3 regions of the Bacillus sp. AK128 genome follow, and region 3 is predicted to be linked to each of the others. Evidence: riboswitches for the same ligand, from Rfam matches in the RefSeq annotation. Region 3 holds a riboswitch; each other region holds the start of a gene.
The links. Region 3 has a riboswitch for cyclic di-GMP ahead of M1D60_RS21300 (anti-repressor SinI family protein). Riboswitches for the same ligand answer to the same signal wherever they lie in the genome.
Positions count from the first base shown of each region.

Region 1: another riboswitch for cyclic di-GMP. It lies ahead of M1D60_RS00840 (methyl-accepting chemotaxis protein); the one in region 3 lies ahead of M1D60_RS21300 (anti-repressor SinI family protein).
Region 2: another riboswitch for cyclic di-GMP. It lies ahead of M1D60_RS01960 (hypothetical protein); the one in region 3 lies ahead of M1D60_RS21300 (anti-repressor SinI family protein).

Region 1 is NZ_CP096379.1:172,363-178,390, reverse strand. Features, by position in the region: gene M1D60_RS00850 (PhnD/SsuA/transferrin family substrate-binding protein) at 136-1,197, opposite strand; gene M1D60_RS00845 (GntR family transcriptional regulator) at 1,294-2,019, opposite strand; gene M1D60_RS00840 (methyl-accepting chemotaxis protein) at 2,377-4,098, opposite strand; cyclic di-GMP riboswitch class I at 4,219-4,301, opposite strand; gene M1D60_RS00835 (GNAT family N-acetyltransferase) at 4,479-5,153, opposite strand; gene M1D60_RS00830 (carbon-nitrogen hydrolase family protein) at 5,179-6,028, opposite strand, start outside.
Region 2 is NZ_CP096379.1:408,196-414,223, forward strand. Features, by position in the region: gene M1D60_RS01950 (MurR/RpiR family transcriptional regulator) at 1-805, shown strand, start outside; gene M1D60_RS01955 (serine hydrolase) at 860-2,278, shown strand; cyclic di-GMP riboswitch class I at 2,784-2,866, shown strand; gene M1D60_RS01960 (hypothetical protein) at 3,080-3,418, shown strand; gene M1D60_RS01965 (hypothetical protein) at 3,418-3,912, shown strand; gene M1D60_RS01970 (transposase) at 4,370-5,125, shown strand; gene M1D60_RS01975 (YdcF family protein) at 5,721-6,028, opposite strand, start outside.
Region 3 is NZ_CP096379.1:4,238,373-4,244,400, reverse strand. Features, by position in the region: gene M1D60_RS21325 (alanine/glycine:cation symporter family protein) at 1-783, shown strand, start outside; gene M1D60_RS21320 (alanine racemase) at 850-1,956, shown strand; gene M1D60_RS21315 (anti-repressor SinI family protein) at 2,071-2,229, opposite strand; gene M1D60_RS21310 (helix-turn-helix domain-containing protein) at 2,595-2,909, shown strand; gene M1D60_RS21305 (helix-turn-helix domain-containing protein) at 3,344-3,673, opposite strand; gene M1D60_RS21300 (anti-repressor SinI family protein) at 3,750-3,887, opposite strand; cyclic di-GMP riboswitch class I at 3,918-4,010, opposite strand; gene M1D60_RS21295 (ATP-binding protein) at 4,564-5,805, opposite strand; gene M1D60_RS21290 (ZIP family metal transporter) at 6,008-6,028, shown strand, end outside.

The DNA of each region.
Region 1 (6,028 bases), 650 kb from region 3:
CTCGCGTCCTTCCACTTCTATCAACTGTGCAAAAAAATCAACATTGTACTTTAACATAGCCTTTATTTAAAAATGACAACTATCCACCCAAGTGTGATGACTTGCTGGATGGATAGTGCTTTGATTTTTTATAAATTAGTTACCAGATAACTCTCTTACTGGGTTAAACCAAGCATCTTCTACTTCTAAAAAGCGCTCTTGATCAGACTTAGAGAATAAGCCTTTAACTTCTGAATCTTTTGGAATGAAAATCGTTTGATCGTTTGCTACTTCATCAGAAGTGAATGCTTCTTTCATTGCAGCAACATCTTCTTCACTAAGTGTTTCTGTGTTTACAACGAATGGTGCATTTAATACTGGTGTAACTGAGATGGAAACAAATTGCTCACCAGGGATTGTGTTGAAAGGCTCTGCAGCATCTGCTAATACTTCGTACACAGATCCTGGACGATTCCATTCTCCTTCTACTACTTCAATGTAGTTCTTTACACAAACATCACAGAAAGCAGCAACGTCTGCTTTGTCAGTTAATAAGTTAACTGCAGATCCTTGGTGAGATCCACCATATAACACTTCACTAAAGAACGCTCCACCTTCTAATAAATCTTCAGCCGTCAATTCTTTATAGTCATCTTGCTTACTGAAATGTGACACGATTCCAGCAGAAGGTACTTTAAATCCTGAAGTAGAACTGTTAGAAACAAATGAGAATTTCTTGTCAGCAATGTTATCTATAGAGTAGTTATCTCCATCTTTGTACTCACCTTCATTACCTTTTTTAACATTTAACCAGCTGTAGTAAACAGCGTCATCTAACGTTCCAGATGCACCTGAAGATACAACTAATGGAAGTACTTTGTCATTTTTATTATGAGCTTCAACATAACCTTGAGCTCCCATGAATGCTACGTCAGCATTGCCATTTGCAATTGACTCGATTGCAATAATATAGTCAGTTGTTGTTTTATGTTCAACCTTTTTACCAGTAGCTTCTTCAATGACTTTACCTAGTGCATCACGAGAATCCTTTAAATCCGCACCTGATTCGTTTGGATACCAAGCAATCGTAATCGTATCCTTTTCACTAGACTCACTTCCAGTTTCTGTATCCGTACTTGTTGAACCAGTTGATGATGAACATGCTGCAAAAATTAAAGCGAACGATAAAGCTAACAATGATAAAAGTGCTTTTTTCATTAGTGGTGTTTCTCCTCTCGTTTTTCAAAAAATGTTTATAATCATCATTGGCAGAACCAATGTTGATGACAGCCTATATGTAGAATGACTAACATTCTAAAACTCTACTAAACACTTGTGCATATCCCCTCTAACTCGCGCGACACTATACTCAATCGGATGCCCACTTGGATGATTCATGATGCTTTCAATTTGTACAATCGGAATGCTTTCCGGTATCTCAAGAAAATCTGCATCCTTCATCATCGGAAGGCTCGCTTGGAAAGTAGAGCTTGAGCGGATAGGTCGTAATTGATAGTGTTCTAGTAAGATTCCATATAAGGAATGGAACTTATAGAAATGTTCTTCTAAATTCGGAACCTCTGATTCTGGAAAAACCGTTGTGGTAATCGAAATTGGTTTTCCATCGATATACCTTAGAATTTCAAGACGATATACAAACTCATTACCTTGTAAAGCTAGCTGCTCTTTCTCATTTGGAGTCGGTTCACCTTTTTTCCAATCTAGCAGTTTGCTTTTATGCTGAATTCCTTGACTTTCCATATTTTCAGAGAAACGAGTTTGAGACGACAATACATACAATATAGGTTTAGGTATCTGGTTGACATAGCAGCCCTTACCTTGTAAAGGAGTCACCCATCCTAGGTTAGTAATTCTAGCAATTGCCTGTCTCACTACATGCCTATTCACATTGAACTGACGGCAAAGCTCATTTTCGGATGGGATCTTTTGATCCACTTCATAAACACTTGAACGAATATTATGAATTAAGAACTCAGCAATTTCTAAATGCTGAAGAGGCTCCTCCCGAATTTTCGTCATTCTCTCTCCCCTTTCATCTGCTTACAAAACTTATACTAACTTGTTAACAAGTTAGTATGGTTAAGCTGTTGTTAAAAACTCATAAAGTTAAATGGGATTTGTACATATATGGAAAACATTTCATCCCCTTTTTTACAATTCATTTACACTTTAGACAATCAACTCCAAATAGGTAATTGCTGACTCACAGGTTAGTTACGAGAACCAAGCTAGAAAATGCGATCAGCAATTAGGATTCACAATATGATTAGGTAAACAAGAACCATCGAAAGTTTATTAGTTTGTAAAAATTTACAACAAAAAAACCCTTACCAGTATTCCTGATAAGGGGGTTGGTGTTATCTACTAACTTCCAAATTAAAGCTTAAATCGACTTACGAGCACCTGTAACTCTTCTGACATGGATGCTAGTGCCTGTGCGGAAGCAGTGATTTCTTCCATAGAGGCTAGCTGTTCTTCAGCAGATGCTGCCACTTCTTCTGAACTTGTTGTGTTAGATTGTGATAGGCTAGCAATCTCATTTGCAGAAGCAGAAACCTCTTGGATGCTAGCAGAAATTTCTTCAACGGTTGCTGTTACTTCTTCAACCTGAGGTGTAATATTTCTTGTACTTTCTAATATAACGTTAAATTTGGCAGATGTTTGCTCAGAAACCTTCACACCATTTTCTGCGTTATTCATCACTTCACTCATGATTTTTACCGATTCGGAAGTATCCTTTTGGATCAGTGTGACAAGGTTTCCGATATTTTGTGTGGATTGTTTTGATTGTTCGGCAAGCTTTCTGACTTCATCAGCTACTACCGCAAATCCTTTACCATGCTCACCAGCTCGAGCTGCTTCAATCGCAGCATTTAAGGCTAAAAGGTTCGTCTGTTCAGCAATAGCCGTAATGACGTTTAAGATTTCACCAATCTCTTTAGAGCGCTCTGATAATGTGCCGATCACCTGATTAGAACGATTAACGGATTCATGAATAAACTTCATTTGCTTCAGGTTTTCACTAACAATTTTCCCACCATCCTCTGCTTCTGCATTCGTTTGTCTAGATAGCTCAGACACAACCGAAGCACTTTCAGAGATTCTTACTACTCCTTCTAACACTTCTTGTAAAGCAGTGGAGTTTTTGTCCATCTTCCTAGTTGTTACATCTGCTCCACTAGCAATCTCTTGGATTGAAGCAGAAATGGTTTCAGTTGCTCGACTAGATTGCTCGGCACTTGCATTAAGCTGTTCGGCCGAAGCTGCCACCTGGTCGGCATTATTCGCAATACTACCAATCATTTCACTTAGATTGTTAGTCATTCGCTCAAAGGATTGATTTAATTCATAGATTTCATCTTTACTTTTTATGTTTATTTTTTCTACATTTAAGTCCCCTGAAGCTACCAATCCTACTACTTTACCAAGTTGGACAATTGGGTTTGCTATGAATCTAGAGATGATAATTCCGGCACTAATTGCTAATAATGCCGCAATAGAGCTAAGAATTAACACTTGTGTCACAGCTGCTTGAGACTTTTCTTTTGTTTCAGCTACTTTATTTACTAAGATATCGTCCGTCAACCACTTTTGAAAGGACTTTGTCTGTTCGATTAATTTATCACTAGTAGGTAAAAGTTGTTCTTTTCCATCCTTAATAGCTTGGTTTCTGTTTGTGTAGATGGAAGATAAGATTCGATTGGCATTTATACTAAACTCTTGATTAGAGTTTTCGATTTCATCTAAACGATCCTGTGTTTCCTGTAAAGTACCTAACTCTCTTGCTCTTACTATTAATTCATCAATCGAAGCATTGGCTTGATTCATCACTTCGATATAATCAGAATCTACGTACAGTAAGTATGCTGTATATGAACTCAACTGAACTTCCGTATGATACTGAATTTCTTGAGAAATAGACCTAATTTCAGATACCCTGTCTATCAAATAATCATATGCTTCATTCGTTTCTTTCATATTTTGGAATGAGGAAAAAGAGGCTAAACCAAAAATCAAAGTAACCAATATAAAACTACCAATAAGTTTTTGTTTAATGCTTATTTTCTTGCTAAATCTTTGCTGCATCTTTCGGTTCATGATGAGTTCTCCCTTTGCGATTTAGTATTCTAAATTAATTTCTTTGCTGCTCTGCCATTTCAGCATAAAAAAAGGCAAACAGAATTATCTCTGTTCACCATTATGGATCAGAAAATTATTCTTGGCGGCTAGGCTACCATAGCATCTACCTTAGGTCCTTCGCTTTGCGTCCTTATTTTTCAATAAGTTTGCCTTTTTCAATATTTTTAATGTAGTGCTAAATTTCACTATATCACTATATCATATATTAGTTAAAAGTACCTACATTTTTATGTCCGTTTTAAAAATTTTCAAGGAATAAATACCCACATCTATCATTTTCCAAAAACCACTAAAAAACCCCTTATTTGCTTTATATGCTAATAAGGGGTTCTGATTTTTTATAATGGTTGTAAAGCTACTGTATCTTTCTTCCTTAGCTCTTCTACCATGCTTAGCCATTCTGCTGGCTTATCTGGTAGTACTGAGTAATAAGTAGAAAGGAAATCAACTACTAGAGATGCTGGTAGTTCAGTTAGCTCTTCACTCATTGGCATGAAGCAAAGGTCTAAACCAGATACGGCTGCTCCATTGTTTTCCCATGAAGGGTGGACATATTTAAAATCTAGACGTTGGTAGCCTAGGTGTGATAATACTTCACGACGAACGAATGGATTCATCATGGGAACCCCACCGAAATCAAAGTCCTCTTTTTGATAAGGATCATAGATTTCAGCAAACATACCTTTAAGCTGCTGGCCACCATTTTCGGCAGCAAGCTTCTGAAGGTGAGATAAACGATTATTAGCCAAGAAGCGTCCTAGGCTTAGCCCCGCTTGACTTACGATCGTGAAATCAGTCATTGCTACATTCCACTGTGGATAGTAGCGGTACTCCGTGATTCCAACCACCTTACCTTCATGAACAGCCACATATACAAAAATAGCTGGATCCTCTAACGGCTCTTTCCAAAGGGAGAATTCTAGTACCTCTTCTGGAGGAAATACTTCTTTCATTAGATCGTGTAATTGCTTAAATAATGGATCGTCTATACTTTGAACTCTTACATATTCCATTGTTTAAATCTCCTTCTCTGGTAGATTATCCGTTAATTTTAATATCGTGCCAATCTGTATAAAGGTCTGTTCTGCGATCTCTCCACGTTGTAACCGATCCTTTTTCACGAACTTCATATAAAAGGCTTAAATCTAAATCTGCCGTTACAAGCATGTCATTATTCAACTCACCTTCAGCTAACAAACCTTGCGGTGGGAATGGAATATCGTTTGGCGTAATGATTGCCGCCTGACCAAAATTCGCTCTCATAAAATCAACAGTTGGTAGGGAACCGACTGTTCCCGTTAATACCACATACACTTGGTTTTCAATGGCACGTGCATGACTTGTGTAACGAACACGGTGGAAGCCGTGACGGTCATCTGTACAAGAAGGAACGAAGATTACATCTGCTCCTTTTGCTTTAGCAATTCGAACAATTTCAGGAAACTCTATATCATAGCAGGTTAAAACTGCGATTCTTCCTTTTTCAGTGTCAAACACTCTAAAATCATTACCCGCAGCCATATTCCATTCGTGTACCTCAGTTGGTGTAATATGAAGCTTTGCTTGCTCCTCCACACGACCATCTGGGTAAAATAAATGTGCAACATTGTATAACTTATCATCTCTGTTGATCACATGAGTACCACCAATAATATGCATCTTGTGAATTAAAGCTAATCTAGTAAATAACGTAATATATTGTTCAGTAAAACCAGGAAGCTCATTAATGGTTAAGCCTGTTCCATGATTACTGCCAATTGATAAAAGCTGTGTCGTTAAAAACTCAGGGAACAATACAAACTCTGAACCATATTCAGCTGCTGTTTTTACGTAATGTTCACATTGTGCAGCAAATTCCTCAAAAGACTGAATGGTATGCAAGTGATAC
Region 2 (6,028 bases), 880 kb from region 3:
GCTTAAGCTTGTTGCCAATTTCATTATTGAAAATCCAAAACTGATTGCCCTTTATCCGGCTAAGGAAATTGGAAAATTAACGGAGACAAGTGAAACAACTGTTATCAGATGCAGCATTGCTTTAGGGTACTCAGGGTATGCAAACCTTCAGGAGGATATCCGGAAGGCTCTGCTTTTACCAGAGGATGACGATCCGATTCAGGCACTGAAAAAAGGAATCAAGACTCAGAATAATATTATCCATGATGTCATGGAGCAGGACATTGAATATATCAGGCAAACCTTTGGTGCGCTTGATGAAACACTGTTTATGGAGGCAGTAAACAGCATTGTGAAGGCGAAAAAGATTATTGTGATAGGACTAAGAACATCCTACGCACCTGCTAACTGGCTTGCCTACAGTTTAAACATTGTAAAAGGTGAAACAGTTTTATTCAAAGGCGATATTGATGACGCCAATTACTTATTAACGGAAGTGGATGAAGACTGGCTAATTGTCGCCTTATCGTTTCAACGGTATGTGAAGCAGACCATTTCCTTCGTAAAAGCTGCAAAAGCAAAGGGGGCGCAAGTGCTGACGATTACCGATAACGAGCTGTCTCCGGTAGGCGTCATGGCAGATATAACGATTAGAGCCATTACTCCAGTTCCAACCAGCCTGAAAGGTATGCCGCCACTATTTTCGATTTTAAATGCCTTGATTTCCGGTGTCATGGTCACTGATCAAGTAAACGTCGAAGCAAGGGTCGACACCTACAATCAAACAAGCAAGCATTATTATTCCTTTTATCGTCAAGAAGAATAGGGGGGCCAACTTTGACAATTGGCTCTCATGATTACAATTTAAGGAGGAGTTCAAATGAAAAGTCAGGTTACGATGAATGCATTTGAAGTACATGCAAAGGCTTTGATTGAAAAGTATCAAATTCCCGGCACAGCCATCGGTTTTGCCCATAACGGGGAGAAGATTTATGAAAAAGGCTTTGGATACCGAAATGTAAATCAGCAGCTTCCTGTCACAATGGATACGGTATTCGGAATTGCCTCCGTTACGAAATCATTTACTTGTATGGCCATCATGCAGCTGCAGGAACAAGGCAAGCTATCTGTTCATGACCCGGTTGTGAAATACTTACCGGAATTCTCCACACCTACACATTCAACAAATAAGATGACGATTCATCACTTCATGACCCATTCAGCAGGACTACCACCACTTCCTTCGTTAATCTATGCAAAGAAAAGAAGCCTAGATCAAGACCCTTCAGCAAACGATTACCCAGGACTAAATATCAACAAAGATGATACCCAGCCTCCAATTGATACATATGAACAGCTAATGGAGTTTATCGCCGGATTGGAATTCGACCTTCTGGGTGAACCGGGAACTGAATTCAGCTACTCTAACGATTGCTATGCCTTATTAGGTACAATCGTTCAGCGTGTCAGCGGCATTTCGTTTGAACAGTTTGTAAAAGAGTATATCTTGGATCCGTGTGGAATGGAGCAAACTTGTTTTGAAATTGAAGAATTACAAGACTATGAAAATATCACCTCCTTATATGCTGCTAGAAAGATAGAAGGTGGAATGGAAGTATATGAAGCACCAGTATGGTGGGAGTCTCCGTCTATGAGAGGAGCGGGAGCCCTTAAATCCACGGTGAATGACATGCTGAAGTACGCTGAAATTATCCGAAACAATGGTAGAGTTGGAGATAAACAGATTATATCGGCAGAAACCGTAAAACAGATGACTACACCATATATTGAATGCTCTCCAGGGCGCTATTATGGATATGGGTTTATGATTACTCCTAATTATCACGGTGCGACTCTAGTCGATCATGGCGGAAACTTAAAAGCCATAGCCTCCCAGCTATGCATCATTCCAGAAAGAGGAATTACAGGGATGATCTTAACCAATCTTGCCGGCGTTCCAGCCACAACCATCATGAGTGGAGCACTTAATGACCTAGAAGAACGCCCTGTCGATGCATTACCATTCCCTACAGAAAAGCATGAACTTTCACAGGAACAGTTAAGCGACTACGTAGGCACATACACCTCAAACGAAGGAATGGGCTTATCCATAACTGTCCAAGAAGGTGAACTGGACCTAAATGTCCAAGGCATTTCATTCCCAATCACATGTGTTGGTGAGGACTTATTCCTGGCTGTAGTCAAAGACCAAACCGAACTCATCCGCTTCGTCCGTAACCCTGAAGGCCAAATCGAAAGAATTGCCTACCACATGCGCCAATTTCCGAAGGTGGGGTAGGTACGGGGGGACAGGGACCTCGTTCCAGGTACGAGGGGACAGGGACTTCGTTCCCAAGCTCGCTACAATCTGATATTGAAAAAATGGCAAATTCTATATAATGAATATAGTAGAGAATAAACGGTACGAGGGGACAGGGACTTTGTGCCTTGGAATCATTCTGCCTATAAGGATAAGGTTTAATGGGCTTGCACAGGCGCAAAAGTATTATCTCTTTTCGTAATTCTAAACTAATCATTTAAAGAACAGTCACTCAATAGGCTGTTCTTTTTTGCCATAAACATTAAAGAAAGAGTCCGAAGAAAGAATGTTCATATCATGCTAAATTAACGATTAGTAGAAAAGTAACAGAGTTTTTTTGTTCTTTCTATGATTTAGATATGCTCCTACTAAATAACTATGTGAAAGAATCTTGTAATCCAAAGTGATGATAGGATTTTTAAACATTATTATCTATCATTTTAAGCAAAGTGATAGTATAATAATCATAGGTAAAAATAGCTAATTGAATATTCGGCAAACTACTTGAAAAAGTAGGACGCAAAACTAAAGGGGCTAAATCATTCGATATGCCAGCCAGTTGCATCTATTAACGTTTAGATCACTACAGCCCCTATTTGTTTAGGGGCTTTTTATTTTGTTTGGAAGGAAAGAAATGAGTGAGTGTATTTCGTCCTATTGATAAAGGGATTGGGACCATCGGTGGAAGAAGTGAATACCGCTAGAAATACTTATTTATTTCTAATACGGTTGATTTAAAAAGCAAAACACAACATGAATATCAAAAGGGGAGAGAGTCAATTGAAAACAGTATTTAAACATATTTTTGCCATTTTAGGGATCGCATTTGCAATTGCGCTAATGTTATTTGCAACAGCCATTAGTATGGGTTCACAAGCTATGGAAGAATTACTGATTACTTCCTCCATTTATAGTGGACTGGCACTAGTAGGCTATATGATTAGTGGTATCATGCCAAGATTAGGTGGATGGTTCATGATTATAGGAGGGCTCGTGTTCTCAGGCCAATATGAAACATTAGGTTTTTTAGGAGTAGGGCTGCCACTTTTATTTTCAGGAATTTTATCCATTCGTAGTAAAAAGAAAAAGCGGCTATCTAAGGTTCTGGTGGAGCAATAATGAAAGTTATTAAATGGGGATTCCAAATTGTTACCATTTCTTTGTTGGCATTTTTAATTTTTTGTTTATTAACTTATATTTTATTTAATTATGTCCTAACTCCAGGGGAAAACCAAACGGGTGTTTCAGAAGAGATGTTCCAGGATTCTCAAACACTTTTAACGATGATAAATACTCAATTTTTAACTGTTGATTTAGATGCTCAAGTAGACGAGCAACAAGTAGATGAACTGTTAGATATGATTGACAGCTATGGATATAAATATAGCAATACTAACCTTAATCCAGCTGAAGGTGAAATGTTTACTGATATAGGGATTGTTGTGTACGATTATTTGCAACTGGCTGAAATTGATGCATTTTATCAAGGAGAACCTCTTGATTTTAACGAGAGATATGGAATGTATTCTTCACAAAAAAGAGATATTTATGAATCATTCCTGAACAATCGAGTGGGGCTTAGAGAGACCTATGGATTTAGCTATGAACAGTAAAAATGATAGTTTAGTTAAGTTAAGTATTAACAACTTATTTTCTTCAAAATAATGAAAGATTAGGATAAACAGTCTTTTTTATAGAATTAGGCTGGAATAAGAAGAGCTAATCCAAAACAGGCTTACACAATTGATGATTGTAATAAGCCTGTTTTGAACTAATTTTGTATAAGTAACTGAAGATACTCGATTACTGCGAGAGCAAAGCGATGAGGTACGAGGGGACAGGGACCTCGTTCCATTAGTAAAGATGCGAAAAACTTTTGTTAATGTAAGAAGGGATATTCCCGACAAGTGTAGAATATAAATTCCAACCTCGAAATTTCAACTCTTTTACTCTTCTATTATTACTTCGTATTTAGTTTTCCCCAGCTTCAAATCAAGATCCCAAGAAAATATTTTATATGATTCCTCATTAAGAGCATTTTTTCGTTAACCAGTTGGAGGTGATTTATGTTTGCCTAGAAAAGCAAGGAGAATTAGCAGGACGGGGATTTACCACATTATTATGAGAGGTATTAATAGACAAGTGATTTTTGAGAATGAGGAAGATAAAAAGAAGTTCTTAGAGATTCTTGCAAAGTATAAGAGAATTTGTGGATTTGAACTATATGGTTATTGTTTGATGGATAATCATGTTCATCTTTTATTAAAAGAGGGTGAAGAATCGATATCAAAAGTGATGATGAGAATTTGCTCAAGCTATGTCCTTTGGTACAACTGGAAGTATGAGCGGTGTGGGCATTTGTTTCAGGAACGTTATAAGAGTGAGAATGTAGAAGATAAGAGGTACTTTTGGACGGTTCTTCGTTATATTCACCAAAACCCTTTAAAGGCAGAAATTGTTCAAACCGTTTGGGATAGTAGATGGACAAGTATTCATGACTATGTAGAACATGTCAGGATAGTAGATATTGATTGGGTACTTAATTTGCTTTCAGGAGAACGAAAGGTAGCTATCCAATGGTTTAGGGAATACATGGAAGAAAGTAATACCGACAAGTGTCTTGAATATGAAGTGAAACTTTCTGATTCGGAGGTAAGGGATTATCTGTTATCTTTAGGTATAGAGAGTAGTAGCAAGCTTCAACAGATGGAGCGAGAACAAAGAGTTGGTATTTTGGCCCAGGTAAGGCTTCTTAATGGAGTTTCCTTAGGCCAAATTTCGAGAGTTACTGGAATTTCTAAGAGTGTGATTAGTCGAGTTAAGTAGAATAGCTGGTACGAGGTCCCTGTCCCTTCGTACCACCTAAAACTGGAAAAAATTCCATTAATTTAAAATCGACACGATTCGACAAAATATGATATATTACTAATATAAGATGTATGTCTTGTAAGCCATGTTTCTTGTAAAATATCAACCTATCTTAATCCTCCCAGCTTGTAGAGATAATTAATCTTTACAAGCTTTTTATTTTGCTTGGAGTTCTATCATGTGCTAACTCAGAAGTAATACATATTATTTTTGTCCTCTGGTTTTCTATAGTCATAGATAAGCTTGTAAAGAAATGGGATGTTTCTAAATTAATAGGATACTTGTTTAAGCTATTAGCCTATTCCCTCTTTGGATTTATCCCAATATTAATTACATATATTAATAGCTCTATCCTGAAGCAACTCTTTTTTATCCTCAAGCCACATTTTTCCCTGTTGCAGCATTACTGTACTTGCATGTTCTAATCACCATACAATACTTGTTTGGAAGATTCATTAATGCATTTAGGACTGTCTGAAGCTGAGGGCGTTTTTTTGTTTATGGCCTTTATTGATACTCACAAAGAACATGATGTCCTTTTCTTTGTGCAACATTATCTAAACGGCAAACTAAAAAAATAACCGATATAGAAAAACAACTCTCGTAAGAAAAAGGGAAGTTTACTTTTTAATGTTTTATAAACGGAACTTTGTGTAGGTGATGAATATGCATCCATTCCAGTAGACTTTGCCATTAAGATTGCTCTTTTCATATGCAAAGGATCGCTTACAATGGTATATGTGCTGAAGTTTTTCTCAGATGCTATTTCATAAGCATATTTTATGTTCTCTTCTGTAATCCTTGATTTTGTTTCAATTAGAATATCCTCTTGTCTAACATTGTTCTTAATAGCATAAACCC
Region 3 (6,028 bases):
TTAATCTTTAGAAGTGCATTTGCATTCGATTCTGCATTTGGTGGAATTATCGGGATGGCCATTGCGTGGGGCGTTAAGCGTGGAATTTATTCAAACGAAGCGGGTCAAGGTACAGGTCCACACGCAGCAGCTGCAGCAGAGGTTTCTCATCCTGCAAAACAAGGCTTAGTTCAAGCAGCTTCTGTGTATATTGATACATTACTAGTTTGTTCAGCTACAGCCTTCATGATTCTTTTCACAGGAATGTATAATACGGAAGCACCAGATGGTACATTTATTGTTAATAACCTTCAAGGGGTAGAAGCAGGAGCAGAATACACACAGGCTGCAATTGAATCCGTTTTACCTGGATTTGGAGCAGCATTTGTAGCAGTTGCCCTTTTCTTCTTTGCTTTTACAACAATAATGGCATACTATTATATCGCTGAAACTAATATAGCCTATTTAACAAAAGGTAGGTTTGCTAAGCAAGCCATGTTTATCCTGAAGCTTGTTTTACTGGCTGCTACCTATTACGGAGCAGTTGAAGAAGCAAAGCTAGCATGGGCATTTGGTGATATTGGTCTAGGATTGATGGTATGGTTAAACATGATCGCCATACTAATTTTAGCGAAGCCAGCACTAGCAGTGTTTAAGGATTATGAAATGCAATTGAAACAGGGAGTTGATCCTGTCTTTAATCCAGAAAAACTAGGTATTAAAAATGCAGACTATTGGGTTAATGATTATCAATATGAGCCCGATTCTAAACCTTCAAAAAAGGATAAATCATTAGATATATAGAATAATGTAAAGAATGACGAGCCTATTTTTATAGGCTTGTCTTATTTTTTAATGTGGAGGCCAAAGATGACCTTAATACAAGATTTAGACACGCCTACTCTCCTACTAGACTATCATCAATTAAATAGAAACATAAATGAGGTAGCAAGGTTTGCAAACGAAATGGGAGTTTCGGTACGTCCCCATATCAAAACACATAAATCTATTAAAATTGCACAAATGCAGATAGACGCAGGGGCAGTCGGAATTACTGTTGCAAAAGTTGGTGAGGCTGAGGTGATGGCCGAAGGCGGAATAAAAGATATTTTAATTGCTTATCCGATTTCTAGTAAGTTGAAAATTAAACGACTGATACATTTGCTTGAACAAGGAATTCACTTAAAGATTGCGGTTGACCAAGAAATTCAGCTTGATTGTTTAACTAAAGAACTGATGAACACCCCTTTTCAGCTCGAGGTGTGGATTAAGGTGAACTCAGGTTTAAATCGTTGTGGAGTAGAACCTGGTGAAGCTGCGTTAACCTTAGCGAAAGCAATCCTTAACCGGCCGAAATTAAAGCTCGGAGGCATCTTCACCCATGCTGGTCATTCCTATGCAGCCGAATCATTGGATGAAATTGAAACAATAGCTGTTGAAGAGGCTAACGCAGTTTTGGAAAGTGCAAATGCTTGTGAAAAAGCGGGTATACCGATAGTAGTAAGAAGTGTTGGTTCAACACCTACCTATAAAAAAGCTGGCAGTATAAAAGGTATAACTGAGGTTAGATCGGGAAATGCGGTCTTTTATGATGCCATCCAAGTAGGATTAGGTGTAACAACTATTGAGCAGTGTGCTCTAACTGTTTTAGCTTCAGTAGTAGGTGTTTATACGAATCGGATCGTTTTTGATACTGGCAGTAAATCACTTTGCCTAGATAAAGGTGCTCATGGGAATGAAACCGTTAAAGGCTTTGGAATTGTAAAGAACCATCAAGAGTTAACAATTGAACGTTTATCTGAAGAGCATGGAGTAGGAGTATTTGAAGAAGTACCCATTTTAAAAGTGAATGATCAGGTTCAAATCATACCGAACCATGCATGTACAGTAGCAAATATGTTCGAGGAATATGTGGTTCATAAAGATGGGATTGTGATTGACTCTTGGAGGGTAGATGCAAGGGGAAGGCTTAAATAGTTGTTTATAAAGAATACGGAGTATTGACTTAAGGACCTGTCGTGAATACGAATAGGTCCTTAAGTCATGTTATTTATGTAGTAGCTACAACTAGTAAGAATTATAAAAGAAAATTTACAATGCTTGAAAGAAGGGGCCATTAGCTAATAAATATTCACGAATCTCCTGCTGAGTTAACCCTAGCTGTATTGCTTCTAAAATAAGTTCAACCCATTCTAAATCTAACTCATCCTCTAAAGAATTCTTGGTTTGCAGCTTCTCGATTTTATTCATATTGACCCTCCGATTCAATTGCTCAATCAATTAGTTAAAATAAGTCCATATGCCTAATTTTATTTCGGCATTAATAATAATTGGTGAGCCATTTGTCATTTCAATATTCATATTATATGGAACTTATTTGGAAAAATGTGTTAAATAATGTCGATAAGGTTAATTTATTTTCCTAATTGTATAGGTCTATTATTTTCAACTAATTGAGATTGTCTTCCCTTACAGTTGCGCTTGCTTTACTTTTTAGAATAAGCTTAGTATACTATAAATACACGTTCTCAATAAAGAACCAATGGATCATTTGAAAACATTTATTCTTTACATAAGTAAGGGGGATTTATCTAAGCGGAAAAGGAGATCATACTATGGATGGTAAAAGAATTAAGGAACTTCGTTTAAAAAGGGGAATGTCATTAACAGAACTATCAAATGTATCAGGAGTTTCAAAATCATATTTAAGCTTCATAGAAAGAGGAAAACAAAATAATCCAAGTATTGAAGTAATGGAAAAGCTAGCCCATGCACTAAAAATCGAGGTGCACTTTTTAATATCTGGGAAAAATGATGATGATCGAGATGTAACATTAATAGATAAAGAAATCATAGATTTAGCACTAGAGATGAGCCAATCTAAAATTGATAAAGAAAAGCTTCGACAATTAATCAAGATTCTAAAATAAATTACATATATTAGGAACTACTTTCTCTAGTTGTTCTTTATAAAGAATTAATGTCTAGCAAATTCTAAATGCAAGATCACAGTCATATAAATAAACTAGATTTGTTTTGTGGATTACTAACAATTTTCTGGAGGATATGAAAATGTATAAAAAAACATGTGATCGTTGTATAAGGCCTTCTTATAGTAGTAGTGAGACAGGTAAGTGGATATGTCCATCTTGCTATAAAGATATTTCTCATCTAAGACACAGACAGGCTGAAGTTCATAAAATAGAGAAGGTAATTCCTATTTATCAAGAAAACAAAGAAGGTCTCAAGAAAAGAAAGATAAGGTTTTTAACTTATATTTAAATTCGCATTTATAAGAAGTACCAGTGACTTGTAAAAAATGAAAATAAGCGTTTAAGATGACTGTTTAGCCATCTAAACGCTTTTATTTTTGTTGCTTCCATTTATTAAATTCTAAAAACTCTCGAAACTGCTCCTTGGATACTCCTGAATTCATAGCATCCCGAACTAAATTCTCCCAATCTGAATCTAGTGATCGATCAGTTGAAAATTCGGATTCCTGGTCATTCAATAAAGTATTAACGGAGACACCTAGTACTACTGAAATCTTCTCTAAAAATTGTATTGAAGGATTAGATTGAAGATTTCTTTCTATCGAACTTAGATATGATTTCGCAATTCCTGCACGCTCAGCTAACTCTGATAAAGACAGATGTTTACGAAGACGGTATTGTTTTATGCGTTGCCCAATCACTTTTGTCACCTTCCTTCGCTATGATTATAACATATAACGAAGAAAATGTTCCATTTGAAGAACGTTGAAGACAGAATTATTTTTCAAAAGTAAGAGGTTCTCTTAAAAAGGCTTGGATTTCCTGCACACTAAGTCCCATATCCAACGCGGCTAAAATAAGGTCTACCCACTCTTGGTCAAGCTTTTCTAACCCTTTTGTAAGATCTGTAATCATCATATACCCTCCTAAAATACTAGTCGTATTTCAGGCAGACCAGCCGTCATCATTAGAAAAAAATCCAATTTTAGACCCGTGACTTTGCGTCCCTATTTTTCAATAGGTTTGCCTTTTTCTGATAAAATTTATATGTGTAAAACTCTATGTATATAACTTTATGTATAGAAAAATATATTACGAATGTCCTATGTCTGAATTATATGAAAACATTTAAAAACTAGGTGTTGAAGGATGTCGAGAGAAACGAATTAAAATACCCTATAATCTTACAAATATTTCAATTTAATATGAATGATTGTTAGTAGAAATGTTAAAAAAGTCCTATAAACTCCTGAATACAGTAGTTTTGTAGGGTATTAAAGGATGTGGGTATATGGACTGAAGTAATATCATGTAAGTTTTTTAAATTAAATGTCGAGATGTTTTTTATAAAGCTTGGGTAATAAGATATAGATGTCATGAAAATCATGTAAATTAGGCGAATATATCTTATTTTTGATAGGAAGGTAGTATGAAGTAAAAAAATACCATTTTACTTTAACGATTATAATTGTATTCATAGGATCTTTTGTGGATTTAATTGCGTCCTGAGGTTCTTAGTTCCCGTTGATTGAACATATTAAATGGAATATAAAAAAGGACCATAACTGGCCCTTACATACAAGAATAGTATTTATATAGAAGGAAAGGACAACCTGAAGAGTGTCCCTTTTCCTACTTCACTTTTTACTGAAATAGTTCCTCTCATTGACTCTACTATACGATAAACTACCATCATCCCAAGACCTGTGCCTTTAACCTTTGTTGAGAAATAGGGCTCCCCAATCCTGGCTATCTGAGCAGGATTCATTCCGTAACCCTGATCTTCAATTTGGATAATCATTGAATCCTTTTGTTTACTAACATTAATAAATAAATATCCACCTTTTGGCATGGATTCAATTCCATTTTTCACTAAGTTAATAAGGCATTGTTGAAACTTAGACTTTTCACCCTCAATCCATCCTTGTGTCATACTAACGTTAATTTGTACATTCGTGTTTTTAGCTAGAGGATTCACTAGTGATACGACATTTAAAATCTCATCCTGCACATTAAGTTTTTCACTTTTTTCAGGAGCCGGCTTAGCAAATGTTAGGTAGTCTCTAATAATTCGCTCTGCCTGATCAAGCTCTTTAATCGCGATCTCTGAATAAGATTTTCTTTGTTCATCAGTCACGGAGCCTTGCTGTAACAATTGTAGGAATCCCCGAGACGATGTGAGGGGATTTCTAATTTCATGTGAGATAGAAGCTGCCAAATGACTTACTACATTCATTTTTTCGGCTCGCTGCAATTGATTTAATATTAAAAAATGATTATGGGAGAATTCTAATGTATAAACAATTAGGCCTGTCCCAAAAGAAATAGCAAATAAGAATAGTAAACTTGTAGTCCAAGAGAATGAAAATATCCCCTGATTCCACAATAATACTCCCATTAGAAGGGAGCCTAAGCAAACAGATGTGAGAAGCTTAATTCTTAATCTCATTTTTAAGTAAATAGGTGAGAAAAAATAAAAGAAAACTATAAGTAAAACACTAAGAAATAATATGAAAAGGGAAATTGTTTGGTTAGCGATAAGCACGAGCAGACTAGTGCATGCTAACAATGCGATATAACCAATCCACCCACCATAAAGACCAGCAATCATAATGGGAATTAATCCGAGATTTATTGTAATGCCATTTGTTTTTTGCATAGGGAAAAAATAGCAAAGAAATAGGCCTAAAATACAGATGCTTACCAGTAGTGTCTTACGGTAATTAGAGTAACTTTTAAATCTAGAAGTAATATTGACTTTAATAATATAAATGAAAAGGAGACTGATAAAAAGGAACAGATTAACAATGATATCCTTAGCTATAATTGACAATGACGTCCCCCCTTGAAATGCATATAAGAAAATTTTATCAAAGTTGGATAATATTACAATAGAAAATTCGTAGGAACGAAAAGGCGGTCGAGGGGTCTTTTACATTAATTTTCACATAGAAAGACCGGTTAGGTTGAAATGTAGGCTTATTAAAAGATATTAGTTGGGTATATTAACCATAAAAAAGCGGGAGTTATATTAAATGTTACAAGCGTTATTTTGG